DNA from 4 places in the Kitasatospora sp. NPDC088134 genome. Region 1 is predicted to be linked to each of the others. Evidence: riboswitches for the same ligand, from Rfam matches in the RefSeq annotation. Region 1 holds a riboswitch; each other region holds the start of a gene.
What was found. Region 1 has a riboswitch for cyclic di-AMP ahead of ACIOHG_RS10885 (transglycosylase family protein). Riboswitches for the same ligand answer to the same signal wherever they lie in the genome.
Positions count from the first base shown of each region.

Region 2: another riboswitch for cyclic di-AMP. It lies ahead of ACIOHG_RS35430 (peptidoglycan DD-metalloendopeptidase family protein); the one in region 1 lies ahead of ACIOHG_RS10885 (transglycosylase family protein).
Region 3: another riboswitch for cyclic di-AMP. It lies ahead of ACIOHG_RS29920 (transglycosylase family protein); the one in region 1 lies ahead of ACIOHG_RS10885 (transglycosylase family protein).
Region 4: another riboswitch for cyclic di-AMP. It lies ahead of ACIOHG_RS31965 (M23 family metallopeptidase); the one in region 1 lies ahead of ACIOHG_RS10885 (transglycosylase family protein).

Region 1 is NZ_JBIUTD010000005.1:185,864-190,469, forward strand. It holds gene ACIOHG_RS10865 (hypothetical protein) at 1-611, opposite strand, end outside; gene ACIOHG_RS10870 (hypothetical protein) at 739-1,200, shown strand; gene ACIOHG_RS10875 (Uma2 family endonuclease) at 1,214-1,780, opposite strand; gene ACIOHG_RS10880 (hypothetical protein) at 1,961-2,365, shown strand; cyclic di-AMP (ydaO/yuaA leader) riboswitch at 2,485-2,653, shown strand; gene ACIOHG_RS10885 (transglycosylase family protein) at 2,657-3,901, shown strand; gene ACIOHG_RS10890 (CapA family protein) at 3,924-4,606, opposite strand, start outside.
Region 2 is NZ_JBIUTD010000039.1:4,979-9,584, forward strand. It holds tRNA gene ACIOHG_RS35420 (tRNA-Gly) at 124-197, shown strand; gene ACIOHG_RS35425 (hypothetical protein) at 270-716, opposite strand; gene ACIOHG_RS35430 (peptidoglycan DD-metalloendopeptidase family protein) at 830-1,861, opposite strand; cyclic di-AMP (ydaO/yuaA leader) riboswitch at 1,867-2,019, opposite strand; gene ACIOHG_RS35435 (hypothetical protein) at 2,405-2,599, opposite strand; gene ACIOHG_RS35440 (PP2C family protein-serine/threonine phosphatase) at 3,026-4,237, opposite strand; gene ACIOHG_RS35445 (GNAT family N-acetyltransferase) at 4,416-4,606, shown strand, end outside.
Region 3 is NZ_JBIUTD010000025.1:99,498-104,103, reverse strand. It holds gene ACIOHG_RS29925 (hypothetical protein) at 1-1,741, opposite strand, end outside; cyclic di-AMP (ydaO/yuaA leader) riboswitch at 2,343-2,516, shown strand; gene ACIOHG_RS29920 (transglycosylase family protein) at 2,501-3,730, shown strand; gene ACIOHG_RS29915 (hypothetical protein) at 3,876-4,064, shown strand; gene ACIOHG_RS29910 (AMP-dependent synthetase/ligase) at 4,191-4,606, shown strand, end outside.
Region 4 is NZ_JBIUTD010000029.1:78,734-83,339, reverse strand. It holds gene ACIOHG_RS31975 (hypothetical protein) at 1-770, shown strand, start outside; gene ACIOHG_RS31970 (DUF3995 domain-containing protein) at 1,006-1,527, shown strand; gene ACIOHG_RS31965 (M23 family metallopeptidase) at 1,999-2,760, opposite strand; cyclic di-AMP (ydaO/yuaA leader) riboswitch at 2,771-2,932, opposite strand; gene ACIOHG_RS31960 (YiaA/YiaB family inner membrane protein) at 3,160-3,450, shown strand; gene ACIOHG_RS31955 (alpha/beta fold hydrolase) at 3,638-4,492, shown strand; gene ACIOHG_RS31950 (TetR-like C-terminal domain-containing protein) at 4,492-4,606, shown strand, end outside.

The DNA.
Region 1 (4,606 bases):
CCGTCCTCGTCGGTCATCGTCACGAGGACGGCCGCGACCCCGCCGACCTGCCGGGTGCCCGCCTTGGCGAGGTTCCGACCGACGGTGCCGTCGGTGTTCAGGCCGACCTGCTTCTGGACGGCCATGCCGAGGTCGCAGAAGGAGACGAAGCTCTTGGGGTTGTTGTAGTTGTCCGCCGGGAGCCGGATCCACTTGCCGGCCGCCGCGGCGGGGGCGATCTCCGGGGCCGCCTTCACCAGGTCCGCGTCGGGCTTCAACCACGCCTCCGCGTTGGTCCGGAGGATCTCCGCCGAACCCTTGCCCTCGTTGCGGTAACCACCCCTGCAGCCCCGGACGCTGTCCCCGGCGAAGGTGCCGGTGAGCGCTCCCTCGGGGTGTCCGGGCATGGAGACCGTGTACGTCGTGCTCATCAACTGCTCGCCGGCGGCCCGCGTCCGGGCCACGATCTCCTCCACCGGCAGGCTCTGCAGGGCGACCGCGGCGGACGCCGGGGCCGAGGCCGCCGGAGCGGACGCCCCCTTCGCCGGCTCCGGGTCCGACCCGCAGGCCGCCAGGCCCGACAGCCCGGTCCCGGCCAGCGCGATCACGGCCAGCGGTCTCACCACGCGCACGACAACCCCCACAGTTCGTATGACCATCGAGTCCGCGAGTCTGCCAGCGCGTCGAGGACATCCGCCGCACCAGCTCCGCCCCCATTACCTCTGCTTTACCGAAGCCGCACCCCTCCCACGTGGTGGGATGACCGTCGTGTTCAGCCTCACCGTGTCCCGGGGGCTCACCGTCGCCGAGACGACCGCCGCCCTCGCGGACCTGCTGCCGCCCGGCGCGCACCTCGTGGTGCAGCCGCCGGGCGCCGACGTCCCGGCGGACCCGGGGAGCCTGTGGGCGACCCTGGAGCCCACCGCGGACCCGGCCTGGCCGCTCGGCCTCGTGGTCCACACCCACGCCTGCGACCTGGGCCCGCACCCCGACCTGCGCCTCGCCGAACACCTCGCCCGACGCCTCGCCGTGGACGTCCTGTGCGGCACCGACCCGGCCTTCACCGACGTCGACCCCCAGGACCCCTCCTACTCGCTGGCCCTGGTCGACGGCCGCTGGCACCTCGCCGACACCACCGGCGCCCGCCTCTGGGACGACGGCACCGACGGCACCGACGCCCCCGTCGAACTCCTCCGCCCGGCCCCGGTCGACACCGCCTGAGCCACCCCGCCCGTCAGAACCGGCCGGTGTCCAGCTCCAGGTCGAACGGCGCGGGCAGCCGCACGCCCCGTCCGAACGGATGCGGCCCGTCCACCTCCTCGTACCCCAGCCGCCCCGGCCCGGAGAAGACGGTGCACTCCCGCAACTGCCGGTCCACCAGGAGGTAGACCGGTGCCCCGTACTGTCCGTACCGCCGCCGCTTGACCGTCCGGTCCGGCTCCCCGTTCGACGGCGAGGTGACCTCGACCACCAACAGGGTCTGCTCCGGCAGCAGCGCCCCCTCGGTCTTCACCGCCAACTCGGCCGGGACCACCGCCAGATCGGGAATGAACCAGTTCTCACTGCCGGGCAGGTCGAGGTTCCCCGAACCGGGGACCAGCCCCAACTCCTCCAGCCGCGGCGCGATCTGCCGACGCACCACTTCGGCGGCGCTCTCGTGCGCCCAGGACCGCGCCACGGGGGCGATGACTCCCTCGACGACCTCCGCGCGGTCCCCCGCGACGTGCTGGACCGCGTACTTCAGGGCCCGCTCCGGATCAGTGACGCCGTAGTCCCGAGGGACGTGGGCTGCCGTACTCATGGCGCACCTCCGCTGCTCTTCGCCCGCCCGATTCTCCTCCCCCGGGCACCGCTCCCGACCGCGCCGTCCGGGAAGTTCACCGTTTCGAGCGGGAGCAGATCCGCACCCCAACAACTGAACGCGTTCAAATGTATGCCACACTGTCGCCCACGAACCGTAGGAACGGCCAGGGGGGCAGCGATGGGGAACGGCAGCAGCGGGTGGCGCGGAGCACCCTGGCGGGGGCTGGTGGTCGCGTGGCTGATGGCGGCTCTGGCGGGGACGTACAGCGGGTCGTCGGCGTACTTGCTGCTGCTCGGCCCCCTCCCGGCACTCCCGCTGGGGTTCCTGCTCGGCCGGTGGCGCTCCGGGGTGGCCCTGGGGCTGGCGGCCGGGGCCGGGGTCGGGGCGATTCCCCTGGCCGTCGCCGTGACGGGCGACCTCCACGAGGCCGGGGTGATCGACGCACTGCTCACGCTCTCCGGCCTGGCGGCGATGGGTGCCGTGCTGTACACGCTGCCCCTGCTGATCGGCGGCGGCGCGGGCCTGTGGTGTGCCGACGGAGCGTCAACAGGTCGTTCACGGACCGGCCGGGGCGGGGCGTGACGGTTGCGTGATGTCAGCGCGACGCGCTTGTGATTGACGCGTTCGAGTGAATAGGGTTCCTTCCAGCCCGCACCGTCGGGCCCCGCGCGCGGACACGCCGAGCCCTGTCCACCGTGCTGCCGGGTCGACCACCACAACCCTTGGACAGGGGTGGGGGAACCAGGTTTGTTGCCGTCCCCGCGGCTCGGGGTGAAGTCGTCCGCACCGGTTCCGTCCGGGGCGCGGCGGCCGGACCTCCCTCCCGGTCCGAACCCGACAGCTCACCTCGCAGGCGTACGGAGAGGATCTCGCATGCTCTTCACGGGTTCGGGGCGCCACCGCCGGCAGGGCCAGGCGGAGAAGGCGGCCGAGCGCGCGCTCGCCGCGGCCGGCGTGGCCGGTCTCGGCATCGCCATGCCACTGCTCGCCGCCACCGGCGCGCACGCCGCGCCGAGCGCGGTCTGGGACCGGGTCGCCGACTGCGAGAGCGGCGGCAACTGGGGTTCCGACCAGGGCAACGGCCTGTACGGCGGTCTCCAGATCAACGCCCAGCGCTGGGCCGACTACGGCGGCACCTCGTACGCGGCGCTGCCGAACGCGGCCAGCCGCAGCCAGCAGATCGCCGTCGCCGAGCGCATCCTCGCCACCGAGGGCCCGTCGGCCTGGTCCTCCTGCGCCGACGGCGCGGGCCTGGACGTGGCCTCCGCGCCGGGTGTCGTGGACGACAACGACTCGGCGGACGAGACGGGTTCGCTGCGCGGGGCCCGGGGCGCCGCCGCCGTCGACACGGCCGCGGACGGCACCCGGCCGGGCCAGGCGGGCGCGCCGGTCTTCTCCGGCCTGCCGGGGTACGACCCGGTGTACCAGGTGTACTGGTACGAGAAGAACGGCGGCTGGTTCTGGACCAGTCACCAGAGCCTGTACGAGCGCTACCTGCAGCTGACGCACCCTCAGCCGGTCGCGCCCACCGCCACGCCGTCGCCGACCGCCCCGGCCGCGCCGACCACCCCGACCACGCCGGTCTCCCCCACCGTCCCGGCCGACCCGAGCACCCCGGTCCTGCCGAGCCTCCCCGGCCTCCCGGTGGCGCCGACCGACCCGACCGCCACGCCGAGCCCGACGACGCCCGGCACGCCCGGCACCACGCCCGGAACCGGCAACGACGGCTCCCAGGGCGGCCAGGGGAACAACGGAAACCACGGGAGCAACGGGAACGGCGGCACCCCGCTCATCCCCGGCACCACTCCGACCACCCCGGCCGCGCCGTCCGACGCCGTGTCCGACGCCCCGTCACCGACCGCGGGCAGCACCGCCCCGGCCGCCGCACCCACCACCACCCCGGCGGCCGCAGCCCCGGCCCAGGCGGCCGCCGCCCCGCCGAGCGCCACCCCCGCCCCCGCCGCGCCGTACACGGTGGGCCCGGGCGACACCCTGATCGGGATCGCCAAGAGCCAGCAGGTGGACGGCGGTTGGTCCGAGCTCTACAAGACCAACCAGCAGGTGGTGGGCGAGAACCCGGACCTGATCCGGCCCGGCCAGGTGCTGAACCTGGGCTGACGCCCTCGCGGACCGACCGCCGTCACCCGGGAACACCAGGAACACCGGGAACACCGGGAACACCGGGGACGGCGGCCAGTCCGGTGCAGTTCCGAAGGCCGTCCCGCCGTTGCAGGGCGGCCTTCGCCGCGTCCCCGGTCTGCGGGACGGGCACGCCCCGGCCGTCGATGTGCGCGGGGGTGAAGGTCTCGCCGGTGACCTTGCCCTCGCCGGTGATGGTGAGGGTGGCGACACCGGTCTCGTCGGAGGCGGTGTAGTCGGAGGTGCCGTACCAGAGGAAGTTGCCGTAGCCGTACGCCACGTAGGTGTTCCCGAGCATGCCGGAGCCGAGCATGGTGTGCGCGTGGGTGCCGACCACGGCGGTCGCCCCGGCGGCGGCGGCCTTCTTGGCGATCCTGGTCTGGGCGGCGGTCGGGCAGGCCTTGCCCTCGTCGCCCCAGTGCAGGTAGACGAGGACCACGGGGGCCTGGGCCTTGGCGGCGGTGACGGCGCGGACCAGCGCGGCCTCGTCCAGGGCGGAGGCGATGCCGGGCTTGCGGTCGCCGGCCCGCCACTTCTGGTTGGTCAGGTCCTCGATCTGACTGGCTGCCAGCACGGCGACCTTCACGCCGCGCACCGTGGTGACGTACGGCGCGTACGCCTCCTTGGCGTCCTTGCCGATGCCGATCACGGCGAGCGGGGCGGCGGCCTTCGCGGCGAGGGTGT
Region 2 (4,606 bases), on a different contig from region 1:
GCCGCCCCCGCCCGGGGCGATATCCGCGAGCCGACAGCCCCGCAACGGGTGTGCATTCCACCGACCCGACCAGGTACGCTTGTCCGGTCCCCGCACACCGCGACGCGGTGCGGGTACGCCTGTGCGGGTGTAGCTCAATGGTAGAGCCCCAGTCTTCCAAACTGGTCACGCGAGTTCGATTCTCGTCACCCGCTCCATCCCCGCAACGGCCCCGCACTGCCCCGGCAGTCGGGGCCGTCGCCGTTCCCACCCGACGGATCGGCGCACGGCTACCCCGCTATGCCCAGGTCCGCCCGCGCCGCCCGGTGGAACGCCCCGAGCCCGGCGACCAGCTCCCGGGCGGCATCCGCCCACTCCTCGTCCTCCTCGTTCTCGACACCCGCCCGAGCAGCGCGAAGCCCCCGCCACAACGCGAGGTTGACGACTTCCGCCGCCCCGACCGCCGCCGGCCCGGCCAGCAGGGCAAGTACCTCGAAGCCGATGGAGCGCCGGCTCTCCGCCGCCTCCATCGCGGCCAGCAGTTCGGCGGGGTCCACCGCCGCCCCGAGGACGACTGCCTTGGCGGCACGGTGTGCCTCCTTCACCGTCGCGGCGTACTCGACGCAGGCGTGCAGCTTGCGCTCGTCCCACCGGGTCGCCATCGCCCGGCGGTGCTTGGCCCGTTCCGCCGCGGAGGTCGCCGCGTACGAGGTGAGCGCACCGACGAGAACACCCACCAGAGTGATGATTTGACCGACCATCGCACGAAGCTACCAAGCGCCCGTGCGGACGGCCCGAAGGCCCCGGGCACGGGGGTGTGCGCGGGGCCCTCGGGGGGTGGGGTCCGGGGTCAGACGTTGACGCCGTGGGCCGCCAGGTAGGCGACGGGGTCGATGTCGGAGCCGTAGTCCGGGGTGGTGCGGATCTCGAAGTGCAGGTGCGGGCCGGTGACGTTGCCGGTGGCGCCGGAGAGGCCGATCTGCTGGCCCGCCGTCACGGACTGGCCGGCCGAGACGGAGATCGAGGAGAGGTGGGCGTACTGGGCGTACTTGCCGTCGGCGAGCTTGATGACGACCTGGTTGCCGTAGGCGCCGCCGTTGCCGGCCGAGACCACGGTGCCGGCGGCGATCGCCTTCAGGCTGGTGCCGGTGGAGACCGGGAAGTCGATGCCGGTGTGGTAGCCGCTGGACCAGTTGGAGCCGGCCACCTTGTAGCCGGTGGTGACGCTGCCCGGGGCCGGGGCGACGTAGCCCTTGGCGGTGCTCGCGGCCGGGGCCGTCTGCTGGGTCTTGGTCTGCGTCTGGACCTGGGCCTGGACCTGGGTCTGGGCCTTGGCGGTGACGCTCTTCGTCGTGGTCTTCGGCGCGGCCGCGGTCTTGGCGGCGGCCGTGTCGGCGGAGGACGCGGAGGGCTGCGCCGGCGCGGCGGCCTTGGCGGGGGCCGGGGCGGCCTTGGCGGGGGCCGGGGCGGCCGCCGGGGCCTGGCCGTTGACGGTCAGCTGCTGGCCGGGGCGGATCAGGTCCGGGTTGCCGCCGATGACCGAGCGGTTGTCCTGGTAGAGCTTCTGCCAGCCGCCGTCGACGTCCTGCGCGTCGGCGATCCGGGAGAGGGTGTCGCCGGAGACGACCTTGTAGGTGTGCGAGGCGGCGGCCGGGGCGGCGGCCTGCTCGGCGGCGGGGGCGCTGTCGGCGGTGTCGGCGACGGGGGTGGCGTCGACCGAGACGTGCGCCCACTGGCGGCCGCCGTCGTGGTGGTCGGCGGTGCCGTGCGCGGAGGCGGCGGAGACCGGGAGGCCGATCGCGGCACCGACGACACCGGTGGCGATGACGATGCGGGCGATGGCGGTCAGACGCGGCTTGCGGTGCTTGCCCTGAGCGGACATGAAGCAGTTCCTCTCCGACGCCTGCGAGGTGAGCTGTCGGGTTCGGGCGAGAGTTGCCCGGCCGCGTCTCCGCGGCTTCACCCCGAGCCGTTCCCGGTGTTCCCGGGCCCGGCGTACTACCTGTGGTTCCCCCGCTCCTGCCGTGGCGTGGTGATCTGGTCGGCACCGGGCGACGGCAGGACTAGGCGTTCCGCTCGGTGGCCTGCCCGGTCAGTGGCCGGGCTGCGGTGGAAGCAAAACCCACAGGTCGGAGAGCTGGCAAGCGCCGAAAAGCCCCGTTCCCAAGATCGGGAAGGGGCTGACGGTCCGCCAGGTCACGCTCCGTCGGCCGGGCGGCCGCGCTGCGCGCACGGGATCATGACGGGTCGCCTACGAACCGGGCACAGCGGGCGACATCGGCCACCGCGCGCGGTCGGGCGCTCACCTGGCGTGAGGGTGCGGGTGACCCTGGTCACCCGCGGGCAGGCCGAATGGACGGCCCGGGGTCCGTCCCGGCCGTCGTGAGGTCCTGCGTGAGGTCGCGCTCGGGGAGCCGACGGTGCGTCAGCCCGCGATGCTGGCGATCGCCTTGGAGACCGAGGAGAGGAACTGCTGGATCGGCCCGGCCATGGTCGACTGGCTGAGCATGAAGCCGAACAGGGCGGCCATGATGGCGTGCCCGGTCTTCAGCTGCTTGTTGCGGATGAAGATGGCGACGATGACGCCGAACAGGACAAGCGCGGAGACGGAGAAGGCCACCGGGACTCACTTCCTCGATTCGTGGCGGGGGTTCGGGTCGGAACCTTCGGGCGGAACCGACGGCGGTTCCAGGCGGAAACCGGCCCCTGCCCCCCGTGTCCCCACCACTCCATCCGGACTCAGTGTGGTCGTTCGTGCCTACTGCGTAAAGGACTTGCCCCGTCGCCCGGGGTGCGAACCGGGGTGGTGGGACTGATTTTCGCCGACCGTGACGATAGCGGACGCGTTCTGACGGAGCGTCGGCGGGGCGGGCCCCGGCGCGGGCCTGCGGGCATATCGGCAGGCAGATCCGGGGGTCGTCCACCGCCCGGTCGGCGCCCGGGAATTGGCCGAAGATCAACGTCCGGGTTTGACACTCCGTGGACACCCCGCGCTCACCGGCCCTCCGCAATCCGGAAGGTCGGCCGCAGTGTCCCGGGCCTGCCCTCAGCCGCGCCAGACCAGCAGGACCGCCCGGTCGTCGTTGACGTGCTTGGCGACGGTGTCGATCAGCCGGACCGCGGCGCCGGAGCGGCCGGCCAGCGGGGCGGTGGCGACCAGCCGGTCGGCCTCGCCCATCAGCCGGTCCATGCCCTCGCCGAGGTCCCGGCCGGGGATCTCGACCATGCCGTCGGTGCAGAGCATCAGCAGGTCGCCGGGGCCCAGGGTGCCGCGCACCCCTTCGAACTTGGCGCCGTCGTAGACCCCGAGCAGCGGGCCCTCGGCCTCCTTGACCTCCCAGTGGCCGGCCCCGGCGAGGCGGTGCATGCCGGGGAGGTGGCCGGCCGAGAGGAGTTCGTACTCGCCGGTGTCCAGGTCGAGCACCAGGTGGGCGGCGGTGGCGAAGCCCTCGGCCCAGTCCTGGCGCAGCAGGTAGCCGTTGGCGGCGGGCAGGAAGTCGTGGGCGGGCAGCGAGCCGAGCAGCCCGCCGAAGGCGCCGGAGAGCAGCAGGGCGCGGCTGCCCGCGTCCATGCCCTTGCCGGAGACGTCGGCGAGGACGGCCTCCAGCATCCGGCCGCCGGGGCCGGTCCGGGCGGCGACCATGAAGTCGCCGGAGAAGGACTGGCCGCCGGCCGGGCGGAGCGCGGTGTCGGTGTGCCAGCCGTCGGGCAGGTGGGGCATCCGGCCCTGGACCCGGATGCGCTCGCGCAGGTCGAAGAGCATGGTGGAGCCGCCGCGCCAGGGCACGCCGACCCGGCGGCGGAACTGGGCGACCAGCAGGCCGGCCACGCCGACGGCGCCGACCACCAGGGCGGCGCCGGGGGTGACGCCGGGGCCGTAGGCGTCGGGGGTGGCGGAGGCCAGCCGCTCGCCGGTGTGCACCAGGGACTCGGTGACCAGGCCGGCCGCGGCGACGGCGTACAGCAGGACCAGGGTGCCGGGGCGCAGCAGCAGGGCGCCGGCCAGCACCGGCAGCACCAGCGCGGTCGGCGGGGCCCAGTCGGGGGCGAGGATGTTGAGCAGGACCAGCAGCGGGACGGCGAGGGCGAGGGCGGCGAACGCCCACCAGTCGGCGCCGTCGCCGCGGAAGTAGTCGACCCCGGTGCGGCGCAGCCTGCGTCGGGCCCGGGACAGCGCCGCGCGCAGCCGGGCCGTCACGGGTTCGCGGGACGTCCTGCGGTCCCGGCCCGTCGCACTGGGGCGCGCGCTGCCGGCCATGGGGACCGACCTTATCCACCGGCGGTCCGCGCGTCGACGGGCCGGGTGGCACGGAGTGCAGCGGGCCGGGCCGCGGCGGCGGGTTTCGGCCGCCGGGCGGGGGGCGGGCGACAGGCCGGGGCAGGGCGGGGCGACAAATCGGTCGCGGGCGGACGGATCGCCTGGTAGGCAGGGCGTCATGACGATGCGACAGCCCGAACTGACCGTGCGACCCCTGCGGGCCGAGGAGTGGGAGCCCTGGTACGGCACGGTGGACGTGGCCTTCGGCGGTACCCCGGAGCCGCCCGAGGAGCGGGCGCTGTGGCGGGAGTTGACGGAGGTGGAGCGCTCGCTGGCGATCTGCGAGGGCGACCGGATCGTCGGCGGCGG
Region 3 (4,606 bases), on a different contig from region 1:
CCGCGTAGTCGGACTGGCCGGCGGCGTCGATCAGGAAGCCGTCGAAGACGGTGCCCTTGTCGCGGCCGAGCGCGTGCACGGCGATGCCGCCGGCCGCGTTGCCGTGCAGCACCGAGGCGGTGTAGTCGAAGTCGTTCAGGTAGGCGCCGTGCTCGATGCCCCAGCCGCCGTTGTGGTAGGCCACGAAGCGGCTGACGGTGTGGTGGTGCTCGGCGTTGAGCCAGACGAAGACGCCGTTCTCCAGGTTGTTGTGGGCCAGGCAGTTCTCGAAGGTCCAGACGCCCTCGCTGGTCTCCGGCCACTCGTAGCCGGAGGCGCCGGTGGCGCCCTGGACACCGACGGCCACGCAGTCCCGGGCCGAGGAGCCGGTGCCCGCGCCGAGGCTGAAGCCGGTCAGCCGGTAGCCGCGCGGGTTGGGCTCGTAGACGGTGCGGGAGGCGACGCAGCCCTCGTAGACGATGTCGTTCGAGGGGCCCTGCGGGGTGCGGGTGTCGATCGGGCCGTCCCACCAGTAGGCGTCCTCCCAGGTCTGGTGGGAGATGCAGCCGCGGAAGGTGATGCCGTGCGCGGCGTGCGGCACGAAGGCGTGGCTGCCGGTGTCGCGGACCACCACGCCCTCGACCACGGTGCCGCGCGAGGTGTCCAGCAGCATGTGGAAGTGCAGCCCGTAGCGGCCGAGCACCGGCTCGGTGACGGGCTTGCCGTTCCAGCTGTCCTTGCCGTTCGCGCGCGGGCCCATCCAGCGGATCGCGGTGTGCCGGACGTCGGCGTGCCGGTTCGAGGTGAGGTGGACGTGCGCCCGGCCCTGCTCGGTGCCCTCGACCCGGACGTTGCGGGTCAGGTTGAGCACCTCGGCACCGAAGACCGGGCCGCCGCCGACCGCGACCCGGGGGTGGGCGTGCTGCAGCGGGGCGGTGAGCGTGACGGTGGCGCCGTCCACCCGCTGGACCGTCACCAGGTCGTAGGAGGTGGAGAAGTCGTCCTGGTCGGGCGCGGCGGTGGGGGTGACGGTGAGTTCGTCGCCGGGCTGCCAGCCGGTGGGGGCGGCGGCCAGCTTGATCGTGACGTCGCCGGCCCGCAGGTCGGCGGCGGCCCGGACCCAGGCGGTGCGGGGGGCGCCGTCCAGCCGCAGGTAGCCGCGGCCGGTGACCCACAGGCCGGTGTCGCCGTCGACGACCGTCATGCCGCCGCCCTTGAACCGGCGTTCGTCGACGTCCGGGAAGCGCAGGGTGTGGGTGTGGGCGTCGTCTGGGGCGAGCGCCAGGGTGCCGCGCACCTCGACGTTGCCGGAGCTGGCCAGGGTGAGCGAGTGGTCCTTGGCGAACACCAGCGAGCCGGTGGCCTCGATCAGCAGCGAGCCGATCTGGGCGTCGGTGTCGAGCAGCACTTTGTCGGTGATCCGCACCGCGCTGCCCGGGGCCGGGAGCCGGCCGCCCCAGCCCTTGGGGTCGGACCACTTGCGGCCGCCCTCGTCGACCGGCGGGGGCGGTTCGGAGGGCTGCGGGCTCGCGGAGGCGGGCGGCGGGGCGGCGGTGCCGTGCCGGTGGCCCGTCGGCGGGGCACTGGGACGGGGCGGGCCGGCCGCGGTCTCGTCGGCCCCGGCGAGCGACTGCCGCAGCACCGCTCCCCCGCCGACCGCCGTCACCGTCCCGACCGCCAGCCAGGTGAGCATCCGCCGCCGCTCGACCACCGGCCGCCGGTGCCGGCCGGCCGCCGGCTGTTCGTTGTCGCGCTGGTCCACGATGGCCGCCCTCCCGGGGCGCAGGGAACTCCGAACCCCACTCGTTCGCAGCATAGGCAGAAGACCGACCGGGAAGCGGCGTCTTCCGTTTCGCTTAAGCATCCTGACGTACCGTCAGTCACCCGTTCGGCGCCCGGGTCCGGGCGGCCGGGCGATGGCGGCGCCGGGCGGGCGACGGCGCGGACGACGGCGCGCCCGGGGCGCATTCGGGCGCGCGGAAATGCGGGGGCGGAATTCGGACGTCCTCGGCCGGACCGCCCCGGCGGCGCCGGTCGCGCCGGTCGCGCCGGTCACGCCGGGCAAAGCGGACGAAGCACCCGAACCCGCGAGCGCAAACCGCATCGAAACCGAATATCCACCCACCGATTCTCATACTCCCTCAAAACGGGCACAAGATCACCAATTGCCTGACGCCCGGCCACCTCCCTTCACGGGCAAGCGAGTTCGGCGGAAATTCCTTGATCGTGAATTCCGCGCGCCGTGACGCCCGTCACAGGCATTTGCGAATTCCCTTTCCACCTGCTTAATCTCCTGCCCACGTTCGTGGACACACGGACCCAGCCCTCCCGGAACGCCGAGTCCTGCCGCCGGGTGGGTCGGCTCATGCGAAACGCACCGCGGCAGGGGCGGGGGAACCAGGTAAGTCGCCCGGGGACGGTCCAACCGACCGGTCCGGGGCTAGGGGTGAAGCCGTGCGCACCTTCGGGTGGCGCGCGGCCGGGCTACTCCGGCCCGAATCCGACAGCTCACCTCGCAGGCGTGGGAGAGGAACGCTTCTTCATGCTGCCCATCAGCGCCAAGCGCGCCCGCCGCCTGATCGCGACCACCGGCGTGGTCGGCATCGGTCTCACCGTCCCCTGCCTGACCGCCAACACCGCCTCCGCCGCCTCGGTCTCCACCTGGGACAAGGTCGCGCAGTGCGAGTCCAGCGGCGACTGGTCGATCAACACCGGCAACGGCTTCTACGGCGGCCTGCAGTTCACCGCCTCCACCTGGGCCGAGTTCGGCGGCACCGCGTACGCCTCGCGCGCCGACCTGGCCTCCAAGGACCAGCAGATCACCGTCGCCGAGAAGGTGCTCGCCTCGCAGGGCCCCGGCGCCTGGCCGGTGTGCTCGATCCAGGCCGGCCTGACCAAGGGCGGCGGCGCCCCGCAGGTCGACGCCTCCGCCCCGAGCAGCACCAAGTCCGCCGGCGACGCCGTGAAGCCGCAGGCCCCGAAGTCCGAGACCCCGAAGTCGGGTTCCGGCTGGCAGCAGGCCCGGACCCAGAGCAAGCCGCAGGCCCAGCAGCAGACCCAGCAGGCCCGGCAGTCGGCCGGCAGCTACACCGTGCAGGCCGGCGACTGGCTGTCCACCATCGCCCAGCGCGAGCACGTGGACGGCGGCTGGCAGGCGCTGTACGACCTGAACCGGTCCGTCCTCACCGAGGGCCCGGACATGATCTACCCGGGCCAGCAGCTGGCCCTCGGCAACGTCGCCGTCGCCGAGGCCCCGGCCGAGCAGTCGGCGCCCGCCACCAAGTCCTCGTCCTCGTCCTGGAACCGCGCCAAGTCCGCCCCGGGCACCACCGCGGCGAAGCCCGCCGCGCAGGAGACCAAGGCGTCCACCGGCAGCGCCGTCAAGGCGACCGGCTCCAAGGCCGCGGCGATCGACTTCGCGCTCGGCAAGCTCGGCCAGGCGTACATCTACGGCGGCACCGGCAACGGCGGCTGGGACTGCTCCGGCCTGACCCAGGCCGCGTTCCGCCAGGCCGGCATCAGCCTGCCGCGGGTCGCCGCCGACCAGGCCGACTACGCGACCCGGGTCTCGCTGGGCAGCCTGCAGGCCGGCGACCTGCTGTTCTGGTCCAACAACGGCTCCAACTCCGGCGTCTACCACGTCGCCATCTACCTCGGCGACGGCAAGTACGTCGAGGCCGCGAACCCGCGCTCGGGCGTCCGCACCGAGACGATCGCCAACTGGGCGCCGGACTTCGCCGGCCGCGTCTGACCCCCGGTCGGACGCGCACGACACCCCCACGGCACCGCTGCCCCCGGAGACCCTGGTCGGCTCCGGGGGCAGCGGCCTATGCTCGGCCGGACGACCCGCCGGGCCCGAACCCCGTCCGGCGGCGGCCCGACCCCGGAGCGCACCCATGGCGAAGCTGACCATCTCCCTCGACGCGGACCTCGCGCTGGAGGTGATGATGCGGGTCGGCGCGAGCAGCCCGCAGGACGCGGTCGAGCTGATCGTCCGCGACTACCTGGCCACCCGGGCCGGCACCGGCGACCCGCACCGGGGCGAGCGCTTCACCGGCCCCGCCGCGCCCGTCGAGGAGGGCTGAGCCCCGCAGCGAGCGGCCCCGCATTACGGCGCAAGATCCTGAACTGTCAAGGAACTTACCGTCTAGTAAGTTTACTGGCGAGTACCTACCCTGGGCGGATCCCACCCCCACCCAAGGGAGTCCGCCATGGCCCACCCCCTCGCCCGTGCCGGGCGCGACGAGCAGCTGCGCGACCGGGCCCCGGTCGAGGTGTTACGGTCCGGCGGCCGGGTGGTCGAGGCCCGCACCGGGCCGCTGGTGCCGCCGCCCGCGCACGGGAGCCTGGCCGACCTGCCGTTCCGCAACGCCGAACAGGCCCCGGACGCCGTGGTGGTGACCCGGCGTCAGGACGGCGGCCGCTGGCAGCACCTGACGGCCCGGCAGTTCGCCGAGGAGGTCGCGGCGGCCGCCCGCGGACTGGTCGCGGTGGGCGTCCGGCCCGGCGACCGGGTGGTGCTGATGTCCCGGACCAGGTACGAGTGGACGCTGCTGGACTTCGCGGCCTGGGCGGCCGGCGCCGCCGTGGTGCCGGTCTACCCGACCGCCTCGGTCGAGCAGGCCGA
Region 4 (4,606 bases), on a different contig from region 1:
CCGAACTGCTGTCCTGGGCGGCGGGGGCGGACCTCGACCCGGTGCCCGAGCCGGCGGTGCGGACCGTCCTGACCCTGCTGGAGCTGGGCGGGGCCCGGCTGCACGAGGGCTTCCCCGAGCTGTCCTCGCCGGTGCTGGAGCACCTGCTGTACGAGCAGCTGCACCTGTACGTCCAGCCGGACGGTGACCCGGCCCAGTACGCGGCCGCGGTACGGCTGCTGATCGAGCATCAGCGGGCGGCGCGGCGGCTGAACGCGAAGCGCCGGGAGAAGCTGCTCGCGGAGGCGGAGTGGCAGGGCGAGGTGCTGGTGTCGCTGCTGCGCCGGGCCGACCTGGTGACCTGGCCCCGGCTGTACGCGCTGCTGCTGCGCGCGGACGGGGTGCCGACGGACGACCTCGCGGCGGTCCGCGACTGGCTGGCGGCGTTCCGGGAACTGCCGGAGGAGGAGCGGCACGCGGCCTTCGACCGGGCCCCCGACCTGGACGGGGACGGCAACTGGGACCAGCCCGGCCGGCCGCTGCTGGTCGGGGTCTCCACCGACGGGGCGCGGCGGCTGCTGGAGCAGGGCCTGATGACGCGCTCGTACCGGAACCTGGCCGAGCTGAACGCCCGCGGCCTGCCGATGCCGACCGAACTGGCCGGTGAGTTCGAGCAGTTCGAGGAGGCGGTGGCGCAGGCGGCGATCGACCTGTGCGGGGAGTGGACGGTGCCCGGGCTGGCCCGGCTGCTGCTGGAGGAGTTCCCGGACCTGGCGCCGGAGGAGTACTGACCCCGGGGGCGGCGGTTCCGGCAGGAGGCTGCTCGGGTGGGCGGCGGTTCCGGTGGGAGGCCGCTCGGGCGGGTGGCGGTTCCGGTCGGATGTACCCCCGGCGGGGTAGGGCCGGGTCGGGGTGGGGTCGGGGGCGGGTCGGCCGGTCGGACGACCTACGGATCGACCTGACGGACCATCAACCGTGGCCTTACGGACGATCCGTGGGGGCCGGGGGCGGGGGCACTCTTGAGCCATGGACACGACGACCGCTCCGGGCGCGCACCCGGCCGCCCCGCTCTCCCCGCTCCCCCTGACCGCTCCGGTCCGCCGGGTCGCCGCCCTGGCCGCCGCAGCCTGGTCGGCGCTGTTCTCCCTGGTGCACCTGTACTGGCTGCTGGGCGGCCGGATCGGCCTGCCCGACGAACTGTCGGTGCTGGACAACACCCCGCTGCTGGTGATCGACATCGCGGCGGTGCCGATGTGCGCGGTGGCCGCCGCGCTGGCGCTGGCGCTGCTCCGGCCGCCGACGGGCCGAATACCGGCCCGGTGGCTGCTCATCGCGGCCCGGGCCACCGCCGCCCTGCTGGTGTTCCACGCCCTGCCGTCGATACCGGACTGGGCCGCCCTGGCGATCGGCCACCGCTCGGTGGACAGCCTGGACGCGATGGCCCGCTTCGCCACCTTCCTCTACGAGCCGTTCTTCCTGACCGGCGGCCTGCTGTTCGGCCTGGCCGCGTTCGGCCGCCGCAGGGGCGGCCGGAACCGCCGGGCCTGAATCACCGGGCCGGGGCGGACGGCCGGGAGCTGGCACGGGCCAGGACTGACGGGCCGGGGCGGACGGCCGGGAGCTAACGGGCGGAAGCTGGCGCGGGCCAGGACTGACGGGTCGGGGTAGATGGGTCGGAACTAACGGCCGGGAACTGACGCGCGGGAGCCGACCGGCCGAGGCCGGCGCGGGCCGGGGAAGCTGACAAGCCGAAGCCAACAGGGCGGGGCAGACGGGTCGAAACTGGTAGGTCGGGGTCGACGGGCTGAAACTGGCCAACCGGGGCCGACAGGCCGGGCCAGCACGCCGGAGCCAACAGGCCGGGCCAGCACGCCGGAGCCAACAGGCCAACGCCGACGCGGGCCGGGGCCGGAGCTTCCTCGGGGCCGTCGCTCCCCCGTCGCCGTTCCCGCCGTCCGCCGGGCGCGGCGACGGCCGGGGGCCGCCCTGGGCGTCTCCCGGCCGTCGGTGGGGCGGGGGTTACGGCTGGAGGCCGAGCTTCTGCAGCCAGGGCAGCGGGTCGATCGGCGCGCCGCCGCCGGGGCGGACCTCGAGGTGGAGGTGCGGGCCGGTGACGTTGCCGGTGGCGCCGACGGAGCCGAGGACGGTGCCGGGGGTGACCCTCCCGGTGGCGACGCTGATCCGGTAGAGGTGGCAGTACCAGATCTCGGTGCCGTCGGGCAGGGTCTGGATGATCCGGTAGCCGTAGGAGCCGGACCAGCCGGCCGAGGTGATGGTGCCGGCGCCGATGGCGACCACGGGGGTGCCGGTGCGGGCGGCGAAGTCGAGGCCGGTGTGCAGGCGCGACCAGTGCACGCCGGCCTGGCCGAACTCGGCGCTCAGGGTGTAGTCGGCGACCGGCAGGGTGTGCGAGGCGAGCTTGGCCTCGGCCTGCTGCGCGGCGCGCTTCGCCTCGGCGTCCTTGGCGGCGGCGATCCGGGCGGACTCGTCGGCGGCGGTGCGCTGGCCGTCGGCCTGCTGCTGGATGCGGGCGGCGAGGGCGAGCCCGGGGTCGGCGGCGAGCAGTCCGTCCGAGGCCTCGTCGGGGCTGACGATGGCGGGAGCGGCGGCCGGGGCCTGGGCGAAGGCGGTGGCTCCGAACGCGGCGGTCACCGCGGTGACGCCGAGCAGGGGTGCGCTGGAGCGGGAGGACTGGCGGGGCAGCCGGTGCCGGGCGCCCTCGTTGCCGGTCGGGTGGTCGAGCACCTGGGTGCCGGTGCTCTGGGGGTACGTCGACGCCACGGAGGCGTGCTCCTTCCTTCCCTGCCGCCGACCGGGTTAGCTGACGGGTTCGGAGGTGGAAGGTCTCCTACGGTCGGGCCCTGGGGCCGTTCCGATTCACCCCGGTGGAAAGTGGTTCCCCGGCTCCCGGGCCGCCCGGAGGCAGACCCGTGGGATTAGGCGTGGCGCACGGTGCCGCTTGGATACGGCGTTGCCGACCGCGCTGCGTTATCAAACGTTAATCCTATGGACCCCATGATTCCAAGCTCCTCCCGGGAGGCGATGAAAGTTTCCTGACGCCCTATGGGTGATTTGTGATGGTTCGCCAGGTGACCCACGGCGGCCCATGACGGATCGTGACGGGCCCGTTGAGTATCCGTACTCACGACCGGCCGCCACCTCCGGCGGGACCCTGGGGCCATGACCGCACCCGTGCCGCAGCGCACCACCGCCGCCTACTACCTGCAGTCCGTCGCCTCCTTCTCGCTGGCCACCGTCGCCCTCGCCCTCGGGATCGCCTACCTGCCGGTCAGCGCCTGGATGCGGGCCTTCCTGGCCGTCGGAATGATCTACCTGATCACCTCCGCGTTCACGCTGGCCAAGGTGATCCGGGACCGCCAGGACGAGGGCGCGATCACCAGCCGGGTCGACCAGGCCCGCCTGGAGAAGCTGCTCGCCGAGCACGACCCGTTCAAGGTCGACGGGGTCTGACGGGGTCCGACGGGGCGTCGGCGGGCACCGGCGCCCATGGGCAGCCCCGAGGGCCGCCTCGGCGGGACAGCCGGAGAGCGAGGCCGAGGGGTTGACGGCTAAGGCTATTAGCCTTAGCTTTATAGCTATCGGAAGCAGCCGGACCGCCAGGGCCCGGAGCGCCGGACGCCCGCCCAGGAGGCCCGCGATGAACAGCACCCTCGGCACCACCACCCGGTACCTCGACGTCACCGGCGGCCGGATCGCCTACGACGACGCCCCCGGCGCCGGCGTCCCGGTGGTGCTGCTGCCCGGCATGCTCGACAAGCGCTCCGCGTACCGGCACCTCGCCCCGCTGCTGACCGCCGCGGGCCACCGGGTGGTCACCATGGACCTGCGCGGCCTCGGCGAGTCCTCGACCGGGTTCGACGACTACTCCCCCGCCGCGATCGCCGAGGACCTGGTCGCCCTGCTCGCCCACCTCGACCTGCGCGGCGCGGTGCTGGTCGGCAACTCCTACACCGGCGCCACCGTGGTCCGGGCCGCCGAGCTGGCCCCCGAGCGGACCGGCGGTGTGGTGCTGATCGACGCCTTCATCGAGAACCTGCCGCTGAACGGCTTCCAGAAGGCCCTGTTCGGCCTGGTCGGCCCGCTGGTGGCGACCTTCCCCGGCCTGTGGGGCGCGCTGCAGAAGTTCTACTACCCGACCGAGCGCCCGGCCGACTTCGACGCCTACCGGGCCGAGCTGTCCGCGATGCTCCGCGAGCCCGCCCGGAAGGCCGCCCTGCGCGGTTACCTGGGCGGCGACTCGGCGCCGGTCGGCTGGTGCGCGGCGGTGGACGTCCCGGCGCTGGTGCTGATGGGCGACAAGGACCCCGACTTCCCGAAGCCCGAGCTGATCGCGGACCGGCAGGCCACCGCGCTGCGCGGCCGCAAGGTGATGATCGGGAACGCCGGCCACTACCCGATGGCCAGCCACCCGCAGGCGGTCGCCGACGCCCTGCTGCCCTTCCTGGCGGACCTGGCCGACGCACCGAACGAGCCGAACCAGGACGCCCGCTGATGCCCCGCGCCGGACTCTCCACCGCCGCCGTGGTGGACCACGCCCTCGAACTGGTCGACGCCCAGGGGCAGTCCGCCCTCACCCTGGCCGCGGTCGCCGCCCGGGCCGGGGTGG